DNA from 3 places in the Actinospica robiniae DSM 44927 genome. Region 2 is predicted to be linked to each of the others. Evidence: riboswitches for the same ligand, from Rfam matches in the RefSeq annotation. Region 2 holds a riboswitch; each other region holds the start of a gene.
What was found. A riboswitch is a leader RNA that binds a small molecule or an ion and turns the genes downstream of it on or off. The one in region 2 is predicted to bind cyclic di-AMP.
Positions count from the first base shown of each region.

Region 1: linked by a shared signal. The riboswitch ahead of ACTRO_RS29955 (C40 family peptidase) and the one ahead of ACTRO_RS44615 (hypothetical protein) in region 2 are both predicted to bind cyclic di-AMP.
Region 3: linked by a shared signal. The riboswitch ahead of ACTRO_RS38630 (LysM peptidoglycan-binding domain-containing protein) and the one ahead of ACTRO_RS44615 (hypothetical protein) in region 2 are both predicted to bind cyclic di-AMP.

Region 1 covers NZ_KI632511.1:6,975,053-6,981,185, reverse strand. Annotated here, with positions in the region: gene ACTRO_RS29965 (LuxR C-terminal-related transcriptional regulator) at 1-389, shown strand, start outside; gene pcrA (DNA helicase PcrA) at 427-2,901, opposite strand; cyclic di-AMP (ydaO/yuaA leader) riboswitch at 3,319-3,483, shown strand; gene ACTRO_RS29955 (C40 family peptidase) at 3,489-4,505, shown strand; gene ACTRO_RS29950 (ABC transporter ATP-binding protein) at 4,819-6,133, opposite strand, start outside.
Region 2 covers NZ_KI632511.1:9,385,580-9,391,712, reverse strand. Annotated here, with positions in the region: gene ACTRO_RS44620 (carbohydrate binding domain-containing protein) at 1-1,124, shown strand, start outside; cyclic di-AMP (ydaO/yuaA leader) riboswitch at 1,505-1,724, shown strand; gene ACTRO_RS44615 (hypothetical protein) at 1,734-2,462, shown strand; gene ACTRO_RS40315 (aldo/keto reductase) at 2,557-3,540, shown strand; gene ACTRO_RS40310 (glucose-6-phosphate dehydrogenase) at 3,610-5,022, opposite strand; gene ACTRO_RS40305 (hypothetical protein) at 5,155-6,133, opposite strand, start outside.
Region 3 covers NZ_KI632511.1:8,975,601-8,981,733, reverse strand. Annotated here, with positions in the region: gene wecB (non-hydrolyzing UDP-N-acetylglucosamine 2-epimerase) at 1-779, opposite strand, end outside; gene ACTRO_RS38630 (LysM peptidoglycan-binding domain-containing protein) at 1,132-2,040, opposite strand; cyclic di-AMP (ydaO/yuaA leader) riboswitch at 2,049-2,200, opposite strand; gene soxR (redox-sensitive transcriptional activator SoxR) at 2,537-3,016, opposite strand; gene ACTRO_RS38620 (transketolase) at 3,151-3,804, shown strand; gene ACTRO_RS38615 (transketolase family protein) at 3,861-4,766, shown strand; gene ACTRO_RS38610 (catechol 2,3-dioxygenase) at 4,880-5,842, opposite strand; gene ACTRO_RS38605 (PrpF domain-containing protein) at 5,857-6,133, opposite strand, start outside.

The DNA of each region.
Region 1 (6,133 bases), 2.4 Mb from region 2:
AGACCCAGTACGCGAGTCGTCTGCTGGCCGGGAATTCGGCCGGCGTCGGCTATCTGCTCAAGGAGCGGGTGATGGACACCAAGGACTTCATGGACGCGCTCGAGCGGGTGGCGGCCGGCGGCACCGCGCTGGACCCGGAGGTGGTCACCCAGCTGTTCGGCGCGAGCCAGCGCCGGCGCACCGTCGACGCGCTCACTCCGCGCGAGCGGGAGGTGCTCGGGCTGATGGCCGAGGGCCGCTCGAACGCGGCCATCGCGGCCGCGCTGTTCGTCTCCGAGCGCGCGGTGGAGAAGCACGTGGCCAGCATCTTCAGCAAGCTCGAGTTGCCGGTCTCCGGCACGGACCATCGCCGGGTCCTGGCCGTGCTGCGCTACCTGGGCATCGAGTAGCGGCCGCAGCACCGGGCGGCGGCCCGCCTCCGCGCTGCTACAGCTTCGTCAGCGGCGCGAAGGCCAGCACCAGCTTCCGGACGCCCTCGGAGCCGAAGTCGACGGTGGCGTGCTCGCCGGTGCGGCCCTCGACCGCGACCACGGTGCCGAGGCCGTAGGTGTCGTGCACGACGCGGTCGCCGGCGGCGACCGAGATGGGCTCGCGCCCGCCCGCGCCGAGGGACTTGAAGCCGGGCCTGCGGAACTTGGCCGCGGACGCGGTCAGCGCCGGGGTCTGGGTGCCGAAGGCGGTCGAGGACGGGGCCGGGGCCTCGCGCTCCCAGTTGATCAGCTCCGCGGGCACCTCCTCGACGAAGCGCGACTGCGGGTTGTACGACGGGGCACCCCAGGCCGAGCGCAGCACCGCGCGGGAGAAGTACAGCCGCTGGCGGGCGCGGGTGATGCCGACGTAGGCCAGCCGCCGCTCCTCCTCCAGCTCCTGCACGTTGCCCAGCGCCCGGGTGTGCGGGAAGACGCCCTCCTCGAGGCCGGTGAGGAAGACCACCGGGAACTCCAGGCCCTTGGCCGTGTGCAGTGTCATCAGGGTGATCATGCCCTCGCCGCCGTCGGGCAGCTGGTCCGCGTCGGCGACCAGGGCCACCCGCTCGAGGAAGCCGGTGACGCCCTCGGAGCCTTCGGTGCCCTCGTACTCGTGCGCGACCGCGACCAGCTCCTGCAGGTTCTCGGCCCGGCTCTCGTCCTGCGGGTCGGTGGACTCCTGCAGCTCGGAGAGGTATCCGGTGCGCTCCAGGATCGCCTCGAGCACCTCGGACGGCCCGACTCCCTCGGCCACCTTCTCGCGCAGGTCGGCCATCAGCGCGGCGAAGCCCTGCACCGCCTTGAGCGAGCGGGCGGCGAGGCCGTACGCCTCGGCCGCGCGGTCCACGGCCGCACCGAAGGAGATGCGCTCGCGGGTGGCCAGCGCGTCCAGCATCGCCTCGGCCCGGTCGCCGATGCCGCGCTTGGGCACGTTGATCACGCGCTTGAGCGAGACCGAGTCGTCCGGGTTCACCAGGGCCCTGAGGTAGGCCAGGACGTCCTTGACCTCCTTGCGCTCGTAGAAGCGCACGCCGCCGACCACGCGGTAGGGCAGGCCGACCCGGATGAAGCACTCCTCGAACGCACGCGACTGCGCGTTGGTGCGGTAGAACACGGCCACGTCGCCCGGCTTGGCCAGGCTCTCGTCGGTGAGCCGGTCCACCTCGTTGGCCACGAACGCGGCCTCGTCGTGCTCGCTGTCGGCGACGTAGCCGACGATCGACTCGCCCTGGCCCGAGTCGGTCCACAGGTTCTTCGGCTTGCGGCCCCGGTTGCGCTCGATCACCGCGTTCGCGGCGGACAGGATGGTCTGGGTGGAGCGGTAGTTCTGCTCGAGCAGGATGGTCTTGGCGTCCGGGTAGTCCGCCTCGAACTCGAGGATGTTGCGGATGGTGGCGCCGCGGAAGGCGTAGATCGACTGGTCCGCGTCACCCACCACGCACAGCTCGGCCGGCGGCACGGCCTCGCCCTCGGCCGCCTCCCGGCGGCCGGGCGCGGCCTTGGACCTGCCGACGAGCTCGCGCACCAGCACGTACTGCGCGTGGTTGGTGTCCTGATACTCGTCCACGAGCACGTGCCGGAACCGGCGCCGGTAGCTCTCGGCCACCGCCGGGAAGGCCTGGAACAGGTTGACCGTGGTCATGATCAGGTCGTCGAAGTCCAGCGCGCGCGAGGCGATCAGCCGGTTCTGGTAGCTGCCGTACACCTCGGCGATCAGCGCCTCGCGCTCCGACTCGGCTCCGTCGCGGGCCGACTCGTGGTCGATCAGCTCGTTCTTGAGCGCGGAGACCGCGGCGAGCAGGCCGCGCGGCGGGTGCCGCTTGACGTCGAGGTCGAGGTCCCGGGCCACCTGGGCCATCAGCCGGCGCGAGTCGTCCGCGTCGTAGATGGTGAAGGACGAGGGCAGGCCCAGGTGCTCGTGCTCGCGGCGCAGGATGCGCACGCAGGCCGAGTGGAAGGTGGAGACCCACATCATCCGGGCGCGCGGGCCGATCAGCGCCTCGACCCGCTCGCGCATCTCCGCGGCGGCCTTGTTGGTGAAGGTGATGGCCAGGACCTCGCCGGGGTGCACGCCGCGCTCGCCGAGCAGGTAGGCGATGCGGTGGGTGAGCACCCGGGTCTTGCCCGAACCGGCGCCGGCCACGATCAGCAGCGGGCTTCCCGCGTGCTCGACCGCCTCGCGCTGGGACGGGTTGAGGCCCTCGAGCAGCTCCTGCGGATCGCGCCCGCCGGACGGGCGGTTCGGGGCCGGCGCGGCGGCGGGCGGCGGGGCGGCCGGGCGCTCGGGCGCGGGCGCTTCGCCCGGCTCGTCCCGGCCGGACGGCTCCCGGTCCTGGTGGAGGCGGCTGAGGCCGGGCAGCACCGACTCGACCCGCCGCCGCACCGGGGCGGGGGGCTTGGGCAGATCGAACAGGGGGATCTCGTAGCCGCTCATCGCTCTAAGAGTGTAGGCCCGTCCACCGACAGCGGTGGCCGCCGCCGGGGTTCTCCGGCATGATCGGAGCCCTCAGGTTTGCCGACAATACGTCGATAAAATCTTCTCCGGCCGCCTCGACGGCAGGATCCTGCGACACTTGTCCGTTTTTCCGCGATTGCCGCCCGGGCAAACCGGACTATCGACGCCAGAACCCGACGATTCACCGTCGATCGACTCTGCCGTTATGTCCCGGTTTGGCGCGCCCGCGCGGCAAAAGGAAGTTAAAGAGCCGATGAGAAAAAGCGTGGCGCCCGGCCGGAATCGCTAGAGTCCCACACCAGATGTCCGCCCCACGCGGAGTCGCCAGACACCCGGCGGACATCCGCGCCGAATCCATCGGCGACGACCCGAACCCCGGCCGAGCGATCGGCCGAGCGGCCCGGGGCGCCGCTCGGAGCCGGGGACCCAACCGTCCCATCGGGGTGAATCGCCGCGCCTGATCCGAAGAGCCCTCACCGGCTCGCCGGCCAGGGCAAGGCGTAGGGCGAACTTTCCCGTCCGAACCCGTCAGCTAACTCGGCAGGCGCCCAGGGAAGAGGACACGCATGCCGTCGTCTCACCGTGCTCCCAAGCTCGCGGTACGCCGGACCACCTCGGCCGTCGCCATCGCCGGCGTCGCCGCCGGATCCGTTCTGCTGATGCAGGGCAGCGCGCACGCCGAGACCACTCAGCAGGCGCTGGCCGACTACCACAAGAAGAACGCCGACGCCGAAGCGGCCACCGAGCAGTACAACGCCGCCACCGGCCAGGTCGCCCAGCTGCAGCAGAAGATCAACGCGCTGCAGAGCGAGATCTCCACGGACGACCAGAAGGCCTCCACGCTCGAGGCCGCGATGGGACGCCAGGCCGCGCAGCAGTACCGCGACTCCGGCTTGTCCGACTCGCTCAAGGCCGTGCTCGACGACAGCCCGGACAGCTACCTCAACGCCGCCCTGGCCGGCAACCAGATCACCGCGCAGGAGGCCCAGCAGCTCAAGGAGCTGGCCGCGGCCAAGTCCCAGATCGCGGCGGACACCAAGCTCGCGCAGAGCGCCCTGGCCCAGCAGCAGCAGCTGGTCACCCAGCGCGCGGCCGCCAAGACCAAGGCCCTGCAGGACGCCGCGTCGGCGAAGTCGCTCTACAACAGCCTCAACGCCTCCCAGCAGCAGGCGATCAACCGGGCCAACTCGGGCGCGACCAACGTCGTCATCACCGACGTCGCCCCGGACGCGCGCGCCGCCGCCGCGGTCGCCTACGCGAAGTCCAAGCTCGGCGACGAATACGTGTACGCGGCCACCGGCCCCACCACCTTCGACTGCTCCGGGCTGACGCTGGAGTCCTGGAAGGCGGCCGGAGTCTCGCTGCCGCGCACCGCGGCCCAGCAGTACGACGGCATACAGCACGTCTCCCGCTCCAGCCTCGAGCCCGGCGACCTCGTCTTCTACAACTACGGCGAGGGCATCACGCACGTGGCCATCTACGTGGGCAACGACATGGTCATACACGCCCCGCACACCGGCACGGTGGTGCAGTACGGCCAGATCGACAACGTCGGTCCGGTCGCCGGCTACGGCCGTCCTTAGCCAACCCCTAGGCAAGCGCCGATAGCGGCGCTACGGTGTCGCTCGCCTGTACGGCAAGCGGCGCCGGCGAAACAGGCAACCCGACCTGGCGGCGTTCTCTCCCCCCTCCCCCTTGCGAGGACGCTGCCCACCGACGCCCGGGTCGTTCTCGCAGGTCCGCCGCGACTCTCCCCCCTCCGCGCGACGGGCCCGCACCCACCGAGAACGACCCGGGCGTTCTTCTTGCCTTCGGCCGCCTTCACTTCGGCGCATCCGGATACGCGAAAAGCGTGCTTCCGCCGGGCGGAAGCACGCTTTTCGCGCGTCAGGCGCGTCAGACCTCCGCCTGGACCGTCTCCTGGTCCGTCGAGGCGTGCATGAAGGAGTTCCACAGCCGGGCGTAGGCGCCGTCGGCGGCGAGCAGGCCGTCGTGGGTGCCGTCCTCGACCACCTGGCCGCCCTCCAGCACCAGGATCCGGTCGGCCCGGGCCGCCGTGGTCAGGCGGTGCGCGACGACCAGGGTGGTGCGGGAGCGGGAGACCTCGTCCATGGCGCGGGTGACCGCGGCCTCGCTGGCCAGGTCGAGCGACGCGGTGGCCTCGTCCAGCAGCAGGATGTCCGGGTCCACCAGGTAGGCCCGGGCCAGCGCGAGCAGCTGGCGCTGGCCGGCCGACAGGCTGCGGCCGCGCTCACCGACCTGGTGCAGGTAGCCGTCGGAGAGCCGGGCCACCATCTCGTGCGCGCCGACGGCGCGGGCGGCCGCCTCGATCTCGGCGTCCGAGGCCTCCGGCCGGCCGTACGCGATGGCCTCGGCCACCGTGCCCGGGAACAGGTACGCCTCCTGCGGCACCACGCCCAGCCGGTTGCGGTAGCCGCTCAGGTCGTACCCGCGCAGGTCCACCCCGTCCACCAGCACCGCGCCGGCGGTCGGGTCGTAGAACCGGGCCACCATCTTCACCAGCGTGGACTTGCCCGCGCCGGTCTCCCCGACCAGGGCGACGGTCGTGCCCGGGTCGATCACCACGTTGACGCCCGCGCCGTCGGCGCCGCCGAGGGCCGGCTTCGCGTCGGCGGTGTAGCCGAAGCGCAGGTCCTTGAACTCGATCAGCCCGGTCAGGCCGCTGACCTGCTTGGGCCTCTCGGCCACCGGGGTGTTGGTCCGGGTGTGAAGCAGTTCCCTGATGCGGCGCAGGCCGACGGCGGCCTGCTGGTAGCTGTCGAAGACCTGGGACAGGCTCTGCACCGGCGCGAAGAACATGTCGACGTAGAGCAGGTAGGCGATCAGCGCGCCCGCGGAGAGCACGCCGGTGTGGATCAGGTGCGCGCCGTAGGCGATCGCGAAGGCCGCGGTCAGGTCCGCGAGCAGCTGCACGAACGGGAAGTAGGTGGCGATGTAGCGCTGCGCGCGCAGCCGGGACCGGCGGTAGGCGTCGGTCTTGCCGGCGTAGCGGTCGCGGTTGACCCCCTCTCGCCGGAACGCCTGGGTCACGCGCATGCCCGCGACGTTCTCCTGCAGGTCGGCGTTGACCGCGCTGATCCGGTCGCGCGCCTCGTTGTAGGCCTGGGAGGAGCGGCGCTTGAAGATGATGGTGGCCACCAGCAGCACCGGCATGACCGCGAAGACGACCAGCGACATCCGCCAGTCGACC
Region 2 (6,133 bases):
ACGGCGAGGGCACGTACGACGCCGACGACTTCAGCCTGACCGCGGCCGGCGGCGGCACCGGAACGTCGGCTTCGGCCTCTGCGTCGGCATCAGCTTCCGCGTCGGCGTCTCCTTCGAACTCTGCGTCACCCTCGGTATCCGCGTCGGCAAGCGCGTCGGCGAGTGCGAGCGCGAGTCCCAGCGCCTCCGCGACGGCAACCGGCACGACCGGCGCGGGCGGCACCGTCGTGCAGGTCTCCACCGCCAGCCAGCTCTCGTCCGCGCTGAACAAGGCCGTGCCGGGCGAGACCATTCAGCTCGCCGCCGGAACCTATACCGGCGAGTTCAGCCCGAGCATCAGCGGTACCGCCGCCGCGCCGATCACGCTCACCGGCCCCGTCACCGCGATCCTGGCCGGCTACAACACCAGCAGCGGTTACGCGGTGCACCTGAAGGCGAGCTACTGGGTCCTGTCCGGCTTCAGCGTGACGAGCGCGCAGAAGGGCGTCGTCCTCGACGGCGCCGACCACGACGTCCTCAACGGCCTGCACGTGAGCAACATCGGCGACGAGGGCATCCACCTGCGGGCCTTCAGCAGCGACGACACGGTCGAGAACTCCACCGTCAGCAACACCGGCCAGTACCAGGCCGGATACGGCGAAGGCATCTACCTCGGCAGCGCGCAGAGCAACTGGGGCACCTACAGCGGCGGCCAGCCGGACACCTCGAACGACAACCTGATCCTGAACAACACCCTCGGCCCGGGCATCACCGCCGAGAACATCGACGCCAAGGAAGGCACCACCGGCAGCACGATCGAGGGCAACTCGTTCAACGCCACCGGCGAGGCGGGTGCCAACTCGGCCGTGGCCTGGGTCGACGTCAAGGGCAACGACTACACCGTGACCGGCAACACCGGCGTCGACGCCTACCAGCAGGGCATCCTGGTCGAGCAGCTCTACACCGGCTTCGGCTGCGGCAACGTCTTCGCGCACAACAACCTGAACCTCGGCAGCGCGATCGGCTACGGCTTCGACGTGAAGGACCAGACCGCCTGCGCGGCCGATCCCAACATCGTGTACGCCTCCAACACCGTCACCGGGGGCGCCGGCGCCAGCACCATTCCGATAACCGCAGGCGGGTGAACCCAGAGTAATCGCCTACAATCGGAAAGCGACCATACGGGAGTATGGTCGCTTTCCGCGTTTATGGAATTGCGGAGAATAGCGGCGGGTGGTCGTTGTTACGCTTGGCTATGGGTATTTCACGGAATGCGGTGAAAGGCGTCAGGTCGGGCGTTCGTGCAGGTGGGGCGCTGGTTCCGAGGTGTTTCGCGGGCTTTGCGGGTGGGTTTTTCCTGACCTCGGGTGATGGCGTCATTACGGGCGGTTGAGTTTCCGCCGGAATTTGGACATACCGGGCATCTCGGGTAATGTTCTTGTCGTGGCCCGGTCCACGCCGTGAAAACAAGTTCCGGCACCGGGCACCCGCCGAGTCCGATACCCGGGCGGCGCCGCGGTCGACGAAGCTCCCGCAGCGCGAACCCGATCGGAGCCGGGGACCCAATGAGTACCAGGCACTCAACCGTGCCGGTCCCCCGGGGTGAATCGGCCCCCTCTTCACCAACGACGCCCACGACGTGCTTATGCGTCCGTGTCTTCGTCGCCCGGTGTGGGGGCTGTAGGGCGAACTCCCCTTCCGCCCGAACCCGTCAGCTAACCCGGTAGGCGGCCGAAGGAGAGGCTCTAGAACTCGTGCTGAAGAACCGCATGTCCACCTCCGCGTTCCGCACCTTCATCTCCAGCCCGCGCCGCTACCCCGCCGCCGCGCTCGCCCTGGCCGCCGTCGGCGTCGGCGTCGCCCCGCTGACCGCCTCCGCCGCCACCGCCCCGGCCAAGCCCGCCACCGCCCACGTCGCCCCCGCGAGCGTCAAGGCCACCGCGAGCACCGCCAAGGCCACCGCCGCCAGCACCACCAAGACCACCACCAAGACCACCACCCCGGCGAAGACCACCGCCAAGGCCGCGACCCCGACCAGCCTGTTCGCCGGCTCCACCACCGCGACCCTCGAGCCCACCGGCACCGTCGGAAGCCAGTCGCACATCACCCTGGACTCCGACCAGTGGTCCAACGCCACCTCCATCGTCAAGGCCGCCGAGGACATGCACCTGTCCCCCTACGCCGCGACCATCGCCGTTGCCACCTCGATGCAGGAATCCAAGCTCCAGAACCTCAACGTCGCGGTCGACCACGACTCCCTCGGCCTGTTCCAGCAGCGCCCCTCCTGCGGCTGGGGCACCCCGAGCCAGCTCAACGACCCGACCTACGCGGCCAAGGCGTTCCTGAAGAACCTGCCGTCGGGCTACCAGAGCATGTCCCTGCACCGCGCCGCCCAGGACGTCCAGGACTCCTTCAACGGCTCCCTGTACTCGCAGTGGGAAGACCAGGCCGCCCACATCGTCTCCACCATCGTCAACCACTGATAACCAAAGCCAGCACCACACACAGCACACGACGAACCCCTCCCGGACACACCGGGAGGGGTTTCGCCATGCCTTAGGCGATACGGTGTGGCTCATGGAACGCATCCTCCTCGGCGGTCTCGAGGTCTCGGCGCAGGGCCTCGGGTGTATGGGCATGAGCGAGTTCTACGGCCCGGGCGACTGGGACGAGTCGATCGCCACCATCCACCGCGCCATCGATCTCGGCGTCACCCTTCTGGACACCGCGGACATCTACGGGTCCGGGCACAACGAGGTGCTCGTCGGCCGCGCCCTCCACGACCGGCGGGACCGGGTCCAGCTGGCCACCAAGTTCGGCATCGACCGCACCGGCGGTGACAGCGCCCGCACCGTGCGCGGCGATGCCGGGTACGTCAGGCGCAGCGCGGAGAGTTCTTTGCTGCGCCTCGGGATCGACGTCATCGACCTGTACTACGTCCACCGTCCGCCGATGAACGTCGAGGTCGAGGAGACCATCGGCGCGATGGCCGAGCTGGTGCGCGAGGGCAAGGTGCGCCGGCTCGGCGTCTCGGAGTTCTCCGCCGAGCAGCTGCGCCGGGCCCACGCCGTGCACCCGATCAGCGCGGTCCAGTCCGAGTACTCGCTGTGGAGCCGGACCGAGGTCGAGGCGCTCGCGCCGACGATGGCCGAGCTCGGCATCGGGCTGGTGGCCTACTCGCCGCTCGGCCGCGGCTTCCTGACCGGCACGGTCGAGACCGGGCAGCTGGCCGCCGGGGACTTCCGCTCGAGCAACCCGCGCTTCGCCGGCGACGCCGGGCAGGCCAACCGCGCGATCGCGGACGCGGTGCGCGCGGTGGCCGACCGGCTCGGGGCGACGGCGGCGCAGGTCGCGCTGGCCTGGGTGTACGCGCAGGCCGAGCGGCTCGGCGTGACGGTGGTGCCGATCCCGGGCACCAAGCGGGTCAAGTGGCTGGAGCAGAACGCCGCGGCCCTCGACGTGCGGCTCGATGCGCAGGCCCTGGCCGACCTCGAGCCGCTCGGCGCGCAGGTGGTCGGCGAGCGCTACGGCTCGGTCCCGACGCCGCCCCCGGCCGAATAGCAGGGGCCGGATACAGCGAGGCCGGGCCCTGCCGCCGGTGCGGCGGCGGGGCCCGGCCTCGCTGTCGTCTTACACCTCGTCAGGCATCCACGGCTTGTGCCACTTCACGTGGCTGCGCGTCAGCTTCTCCACGGCCTCGACCGGCCCCCAGCTGCCGCGCTCGTAGACGTGCACCGGCGGCGGGGCGTCGATCAGCGGCTGGACGATGCGCCAGGACTCCTCGACGCTGTCCTCGCGGGCGTAGAGCTGTGCGTCGCCGATCAGGGCGCTGTGCAGCAGCCGCTCGTAGGGCTCGAGCGGTTCGCCGAGCTCGCGGGCGAAGCTGGCGTCGAGGGTGAGCGGCGACCAGTCCGCGCTCTGGTCGGCCTTGGCCGTTATGGCCATGCGCAGGCCCGGCTCCGGGTCGATCCGCAGCACGATCTGGTTGGCCTCGGCCTGGCCGGCCTTGGGCAGGAAGGCGAGGCTCGGCGTGCGCTTGAGGTGCAGCCGCACCTCGGTCACCCGCTCGGCCAGCGCTTTGCCGGCCCGCAGGTAGATCGGGACGCCGGACCAGCGCCAGTTGTCGATCTCCAGCTGGAGCGCCGCGAAGGTCTCGGTCTGCGAGTCGGCGGCGACGCCGGGCACGTCGAGGTAGCCGTGGTACTGGCCGCGCACGTAGCGCTTGGGGTCGGCCGGGTGCACCGCCCGGAGCACCTCGCCCTTCTTGTCCCGCAGGTCGTCCGCGCCGGCGCCGGCCGGCGGCTCCATCGCGACCAGGGCCAGGACCTGCAGCAGGTGGTTCTGCACCACGTCGCGCAGCGCGCCGACCGGGTCGTAGAACCGGCCGCGGTCCTCGACCCCGAAGTTCTCGGCCATGGTGATCTGTATGGCCGCCACGCTCTTGCGGTCCCACAGCTCGGCCAGCGCCAGGTTGGCGAAGCGGAGGTATTCGAGCTCGATGACCGGGGACTTGCCGAGGAAGTGGTCCACCCGCAGCAGCTGCTCCTCGGCCAGCACCGCGCGCAGCCGGTCGTTGAGCTCGCGGGCGGAGGCCAGGTCGTGGCCGAACGGCTTCTCCACCGCCACCCGGGCGCCGCCGAGCAGGTCGTGCTGCCCGAGCTTCTCCACGATCGGGCCGAACAGCGAGGGCGGCATCTGCAGGTAGAAGACGGTCCGCGCCTTCGGCCCGAGCTCCTTCGCCAGCTGCTCGTAGAGCTTGTCGTCCTTGACGTCGCCGGAAATGTACGTCAACCGCTTAGCGAAGCGGTCGAACACCTCGTCGTCGATCTTCTCGCCGGACGCCGCGATGCCCTCGCGCGCGTGCTCGATCAGCCGGTCCAGCGTCCAGGATTCCGCGGCGACGCCGATGATCCGGCAGTCGAGCAGGCCCCGCCGCTCGAGCCGGTAGAGCGCGCGCAGCGTCATCTTGTGCGCGAGGTCACCGGTGATGCCGAAGTCGACCAGGGTGTTCGCCGTCGCCTTGCCTGGTTTCTTGCTCGCCATGTCCTGCCTTCCGAATTACTGCCGACCGCCTCGGTGATATTCCGACACCTTACGTGGTGAGTGACGCTCAGGACGGCAGTACGGTTCGACACGCAGCAGCCGAGGCGGCGTGCAGCCCCGGCCGATTCGTCGTTACCAGGGACGATGTTCGAGTCCGGCCAGGTGCTTCTGGCACGTCTCGAACACGGACTGCCACTTATCCGGGTTCTCCGCTGCCAGCGCTCGCGCGAGGTCGACCGCCTCGCGTGCGGACGGCAGGGCCTCCGGACCGCGGCCGAGCCGCACAAGCTCCAGCCCGAACGGCATCAGTTCCTTGATCAGCGCGAAGCGGAGCATCTGCGGCGCCGCTTGGGGATCAGGGCCGAGCCGCTCCCGCTGGTGCACGGCCGCCGCGTACCAGTACGGCAGCGACTCCTGCCGGAACGCGCCCGCCGCCGGTCCGTCGCTCTGCTCGTGCATCAGGGCGAGCCGGGTCAGGACCCTGGCCATCAGGGGGCTGTAACGGTCGGGGGCGCGCTGCGCGAGCAGCCGCCCGACGTCCACTGCCTCAAGCGCGGCGATGAGGGCCTCATCGGTGCGGTGCAGGCGCTGCAGCGCCTCAAGGCGGGTGCGCAGGCATCGGAAGAGCACGACCTCCCGCAGATCGACCGCCAACCGGACGTCGCTGAGCAGGGCCGCGACGACGGGGTCTGGCGCGAATCCGGGGTGGTCGACGAGCTCGATCGCCTCATCCAACAGCGGCAGTGCGGGCTCCGGCTCCCCGACCTGGCAGAGGGATTCCGCCAAGTACCACAGGACCCTGCTTAACGACGCCACGTACTGCGAGGGCCGCTCGGTGACCCCCTGCCGCAGCAACGGCAGGGCCTCGGTCGCCAGTTGCCGTGCACGACCATAATTCGAGCCGGCGACGGCGAGCGCGGCGAGCGGTTTGAGCCCCAGGCCCAGTTGCGGGCCGACGGCGTGCGGATCGAGGGCCGCGAGCGAGCGCAGCATCGCGACCGACTCGGCCAGGATCGGCTCGGCCCGGTCGTACTCGCCCTTCTCGAGCAGGCTCAGGCAGCTGTTGCGCAGCGCCACCGCCTCGGCGATGCCCTGCGCGAGATCCGCAGGA
Region 3 (6,133 bases), 410 kb from region 2:
AGCCGCCCGCCGGTGACCCGGGTCAGGGCGGCCCGGGTGCGCGGGTGCACCGGGAAGAGCACCGGCCGCCCGGCCGCGCCGATCGCCTCGAGCTCGGCGACGATCGCGCCGAGCACGCGCGGGTCGTCGGTGTTCTCCGGGCGGTGGATGGTGGCGAGCACGTACCGGCCGGCCTGCACACCCACCTCGGCCAGCACCTTGGCCCGCGCCTCGGGTCCGGGCAGGGACTGGCGCAGCGCCTCGACCACGGTGTTCCCGGTCAGCTCGACCAGCTGCGGGTCGAGCCGTTCGGCCACCAGGTTCTCCACGTTGCCGCGGGTGGGGGCGCACAACAGGTCGGAGACGTGGTCGATCAGGGTTCGGTTGTTCTCCTCCGGCATCCGCCGGTCGTGGCTGCGCAGCCCGGCCTCCACGTGCACCAGCGGGATGCCGTAGGCGTTCGCGGCCAGTGCCCCGGCCAGCGCGGAGTTGGTGTCGCCCTGGACCACCACGGCGGCCGGCCGCGCGGCGGCGAAGAGCGTGTCCAGGTTCGCCACCGCCGCCGCCACCTGCCCGGCCCGGGACATCCCGCCCACGCCGAGGGTGACGTCGGGCCGGCGCATGCCGCAGTCGGTGAAGAAGACCTCGTCCAGGCGCGCGTCGTAGTGCTGGCCGGTGTGGATGACCCGGGCGGCGTCGGCGAACAGTCCGGTCAGCGGGGCGAGTTTGACGATCTCGCGCCGGGTGCCGAGGACGAAGGCGACCGAGCCGTTGAGGATGGATGCGCAGGGATCGTACACGGCCTCTCCGTCGGACGCGGCGGTGCGGGTGCGGGGAGCGGACGCAGGCCGGCGAGCGCGGCGTCCGCGGGCAACCCGCGGCCGCGCACGGGACGCGGCCGCGGGACGGGCCTTGTGGCGACGAGGCCCTGCTTCGGGTTTCGCCCGCATACTCGCACGCGGAGGCCGCCGGCCGGGCCAACCTGGCCGCGTCAGCCCGTCCGGCGAGCGCAATTGTGATCACTGAATCATGTGAGGAATCGGCCGCCGGAGTGAGCGCGCACGCGAAAGACCGCACCCGCGGCGCTCGGGGAGCGTCGCGGGTGCGGTCGGGCCGGTGCGGCCGGTGTCAGGTCAAGCCGGACTGGTCGGCTTAGTAGCCGTACCAGCACGAACCGCCGCAGCGGGCGGCGACGACGTTGTCCAGGCCGCCGTAGGTGGCCTGCGCGTAGATGACCGCGGAGATGATGTTGTCGACCGGGTTGTAGATGTCGTTGTAGCCGGAGAGCGCGTAGGCGTCGAAGGTCGGCTGGATCATCTGCATGAGGCCGATCGACGGGGTGCCGGCGGCGGCGTTGGAGTCCCAGCCGTTCTCGGCGCTCGGGTTGCCGGAGGACTCGTTCATCGCGGTCTGGTAGATCGCGTTGTAGGACACCGAGTAGCCGTGCGCGTTCAGGATCGAGATGGCCTGGTTGATCCAGCCGTCCAGGTTGTCCGCGTAGGTGGTGGTCGAGTCCGTGCTCGAGGACGAGCTGGTGCTCGAAGACGCCTTGGCGGACGAGTTGCTCGAGGCGCTGGAGCCGGTCGAGGACTGGTCCGAACCCGCCGACGAGGAGGTGGTGGCGGTGGTCGCGGAGTCGCTCGAGGTGGAGGACGCGCTGCCGGACGGGACCAGGATGGTCCAGCCGATCTGGATGAGGTCCTCGTTGGTGAACTTGGCGCCGTCGGACTCGGTGCGGTCCTTGTTCAGGTTCCAGAGCTTGTGGTAGTCGTCGCCGTTACCGAGCTTGCTCTTGGCTATGCCGAACAGGGTGTCGCCGGCGACGACGGTGTAGCGGGTGGTGTCGCTCGAGGTGGGGGTCGAGTCGGACACGTTGGTCGCGGTGGCCGTGGTGCCGGAGGCGGCCTGCGCGGTCTGCTGCGTCGGAGTGTGGGTCGAACCGATCGTCGCAGCCTGGGCCAGCGTCGGCATCGCCACGCCGGCGATCACGGCGGCACTCAGGGTGACGGTCCGGACACGCTTGCGGGCAGGGGCGGACAGGGACAGACGGTGGAACGTCAAGACTTCGCTCTTCCTCTTCAGGCCGCCTGCCGGGTTAGCTGACGGGTTCGGGCGTAAGAGGTCGCCCTACCGTGCCGTGGGCACGGATTCACCCCGGGGGACATGGGTCCCCGGCTCCGCGGAGTTCTACGCTCCGCAACGGATTCGGCGGAGGCGCTGCCGCCATGGATTTCCTTGGCTGTTCAGCAACGCCTGGATCAACTTAAGCACATGCAAACCGGGCAAATGACCATTTGGCGAGAAAAACAGGTAACGACACGAAGCGCTATGATTTCGTGGCATACCGTGCGAACGGCCAGGTCAGATGGCATTTCGATAACCGGATACGCAGCGTCGATCACGCGGAGTGACGTTATCATCGCGTCCCGTGCAGTATTTTTCAGACACAGCGCGACCATTGAACTACGCTGCGTACATCAGAATAGTGACGCGGTCGATGCGGAAGGTGAGGAAAACGGCTTAGTCATTCACCTAATGACGTAAAGTGCCGCACCGGCTACTCGGCGGCGATCCCGGCCCCGTCCGGCGGGGTGTCGCCGAGCAGCCACCGGGCGCCGGCGCCGTGGGTGGCGGCGGTGTCGCCCGGGTTGTAGAGGCGGCAGGTGCGCAGGGAGAGGCAGCCGCAGCCGACGCAGCCGGTGAGCCGGTCCCGCAGCCCTTCGAGCTCTGCGATGCGGTCGTCGATCCGGGCCACCCAGGTGTGCGAGACGGAGTTCCAGTCGGCCTTGTTCGGCGCGCGCTCGGCCGGGAGGCGGGCGAGCGACGCGCCCACCTCGTCCAGGGTCAGGCCCACCTGCTGCGCGGCCCGGATGAAGGCGACCCGCCGGAGCATGGCCCTGGCGTAGCGGCGCTGGCCGCCGGCGGTGCGCTCGGAGACGATCAGCCCGACCTGCTCGTAGTAGCGCAGCGCGGAGGTGGCCACCCCGGCGCGGCGGGCGAGTTCGCCGATGGTCAGGCGCGATTCCAGCACGGGCATGAACGCGGATCCTATCGCTTGACTTCAAGCTGACTTGAAGTTGCAGGCTTGGGGGCATGGAGAACACGAACTCGAACACTGCGATCGCGGACGCGATCGGCTCCGGCGCCCGGCTCGACGAGCCGCGCCGGCTGATGGCGCTGATGACCGGCGACGAGAAGCACGGGCCGGCGGCGACCTCCACCCTCGACGTGCTGTGGGTGCTCTACACCCGCGTGCTCAAGGGACTGGACCCGGGCGACCCGGACAACCCGCTGCGCGACCGCTTCCTGCTCTCGAAGGGCCACGGCCCGGTGGCCTACTACGCCGTGCTGGCCGCGCTCGGCTTCATCCCCGAGGAGTGGCTGCGGAGCTTCGGCTCCTTCGACTCCCCGCTCGGCCACCACCCGGACCGGGTGCTGGTGCCCGGCGTGGAGATCGGCAGCGGCTCGCTCGGGCACGGGCTCGGGCTGGCCGTGGGCACGGCGCTGGGACTGCGGGCGCGCGGACTGGCCACGCAGCGCGTGGTCACGCTGCTCGGCGACGCGGAACTCGACGAGGGCTCGAACCACGAGGCCATCGCCTACGCCGGGGCCGTGGGCCTGGAGAGACTGACCGCCGTCGTCATCGACAACCAGTCGGCCACGCACGGGTGGTCCGGCGGCATCGCCACCCGGTTCGAGCGCGAGGGCTGGTCCACCGTGACCGTGAGCGGCCGGGACCACGACGCGCTGGAGGCCGCCTTCACCGCACCCCACCCCGGCCGCCCGCGCGCGGTGATCGCGGTGGTCGAACCCAAGGACGCGTAGTACCACCCGATACCTCTACCACTTTATTCGCACACTGACAAACTGGAGAACCGATCGTGGACACCATGCGGGAGCGCTTCGTCAGCACCACCACCGCCCTGCTCGACGCCGACCCCGGGCTCGCCGTCGTGCTGGCCGACATCACCGCCACACAGTTCGACCCGGCCAAGGCCAAGCACCCGGACCGGGTGCTGAACGTCGGGATCAGGGAGCAGCTGCTCGTCGGGGTGGCCGGCGGGCTGGCCCTGGCCGGCCTGCGCCCGATCGCGCACACCTTCCCCTCGTTCCTCATCGAGCGCCCGTTCGAGCAGGTCAAGCTGGACCTCGGCCACCAGGACGTGGGCGCGGTGCTGGTCAGCTACGGCGCGTCCTACGACATGGCGTACATGGGGCGCACCCACCAGTCGCCGGCCGACGTCGCGCTGCTCGACACCCTGGAGGGCTGGACCGTGCACGTCCCCGGCCACCCGGACGAGACGGAGGTCCTGCTGCGCGACGCCGCGGCCGGGACGGGACGCGTCTACCTGCGGCTGTCCGGCGAGACCAACCGCGCGCCGCGGCCGGTCGAACCGGGCCGGATGGCCGTGGTCAAGCGCGGATCGGACGACGCTTCGGGGGTCGTGGTGGCCGTCGGGCCGCTGCTCGACCCGGTGCTCGAGGCCGTCGCAGACCTCGACGTCACCGTGCTGTACGCCGCGACCGTCCGACCGTTCGACGTCGAGAGCCTGCGTTCGGCGGTGGCACGCGCCACGACGGCCGACGTGGTGCTGGTCGAGCCGTACCTGGCCGGCACGTCGAGCCACGCCGTGGACGAGGCGCTGCTGGACACGCCGCACCGGGTGCTCGGCCTCGGCGTGGCGCGGCAGGAACTGCGCCGCTACGGGACGCCGGCCGAGCACGCCGTGGCGCACGGCCTCGACCCGGCCTCGCTGCGGCAGCGGATCGGAGCATTCCTGGGCTGAAGAACCCGCCCCGACACGAGGACACCGGCGCACCCCTGCCCGAGGCGCGCCGGTGTCGCGACTATATATACGCGCCGGATGCCCGGCGCGTTCAGTCGGCTCAGTCGGCCGGCTCAGTCGACCTGGACCGGCGGGGTGCCGTGGGTGTGGAAGGACTCGATCGTCTTCAGCCCCCAGGCCTGACCCTTGGCCCGCTCGGCCTCGGTCCAGGTCACCGTCTTCCAGTCGGGCGCCAGCAGCAGCCGGGAGACCGGGTTGCACAGCTCGATCCGGTTGCCGCCGGGCTCGTAGACGTACAGGAAGAAGGTCTGCTGGATCGCGTGCTTGTGCGGGCCGGTCTCGATGAACACGCCGGCGTCCAGGAAGACGTCGGCGGCCCGCAGGATCTCCTCGCGGGTGTCGGTGGCGAAGGCGATGTGGTGCAGCCGCCCCTCGCTCCCGGTCCAGTCCTCGGTATAGACCAGGTCGTAGGACTTGTTGCCGAAGTGGTGCCACTGCGCCGCGATCCGGCCGTCGTTCAGCTGGATCTGCTCGGTGGTGCGCGCGCCGAGCACGTCGCGCTGGAAGCGCCCGTTCGCCGCGACGTCGGCGGCGAGGTAGTTGACGTGGTCGAGGCGCCGCACGCCGACGCCGTAGGCGGGCTTGGCCTCGGCCTGGTTCTTGAGCGCCGGACGGGAGGCCTCGGGCGCCCGGTAGTGCTCGGATTCCCAGTAGAGCTCGAACTCGTGGCCGTCCGGGTCGCGGAACGCGTAGGTGCGGCCGATGCCGTGCCCGCCCTCGCGCCAGCCGATGCCGCGGCCGGCCGCCTCGATCGCGGCCGCGCGCCGTTCGAGCGCCTCGGCGCTCCAGGTGCGCAGCGCGGTGCGGCGGATGCCGGAGGTCGCGCACGCGGTGAGGATCAGGCTGTGGTGTTCGTAGTCGTCGAAGGTGCGCAGGTAGACCGAGTCGCCGTCGCGGGCGCACTCGCGCAGGCCCATGATCTCGGTGAAGAACCGCAGGCTCGCCTCGGGTTGCGGGGTGAGCAGTTCGACGTGGCCGAGGTGCGCGATCTCGTGGAAGGGCGAGGGGGTGGTCATGGCGGGGTTTTCCTTCAGTTGCTGGCAGTGTGCTGCGACGGCCGGGGGTGGACGGTGCCCTCGAACAGCTTGCGGGCTGTGCGCACCAGGCCGGCTCGGCGGGTGCGCGGGCGGTCTGCGGGCGCGCCGGGATCCAGTTCGACCGACACGTCCACCGCGCCGGTCGGATGTTCGAGCCGCAGGGGTCGGCCTGGTTCCACCGGGCCGGCGAGGTCGGCGCCGACGGCCCCGGGCAGCAGCAGCGCCGTGGCGACGCTGACGGCCCCGAGCACGCCGATGGCCTCGTGGCAG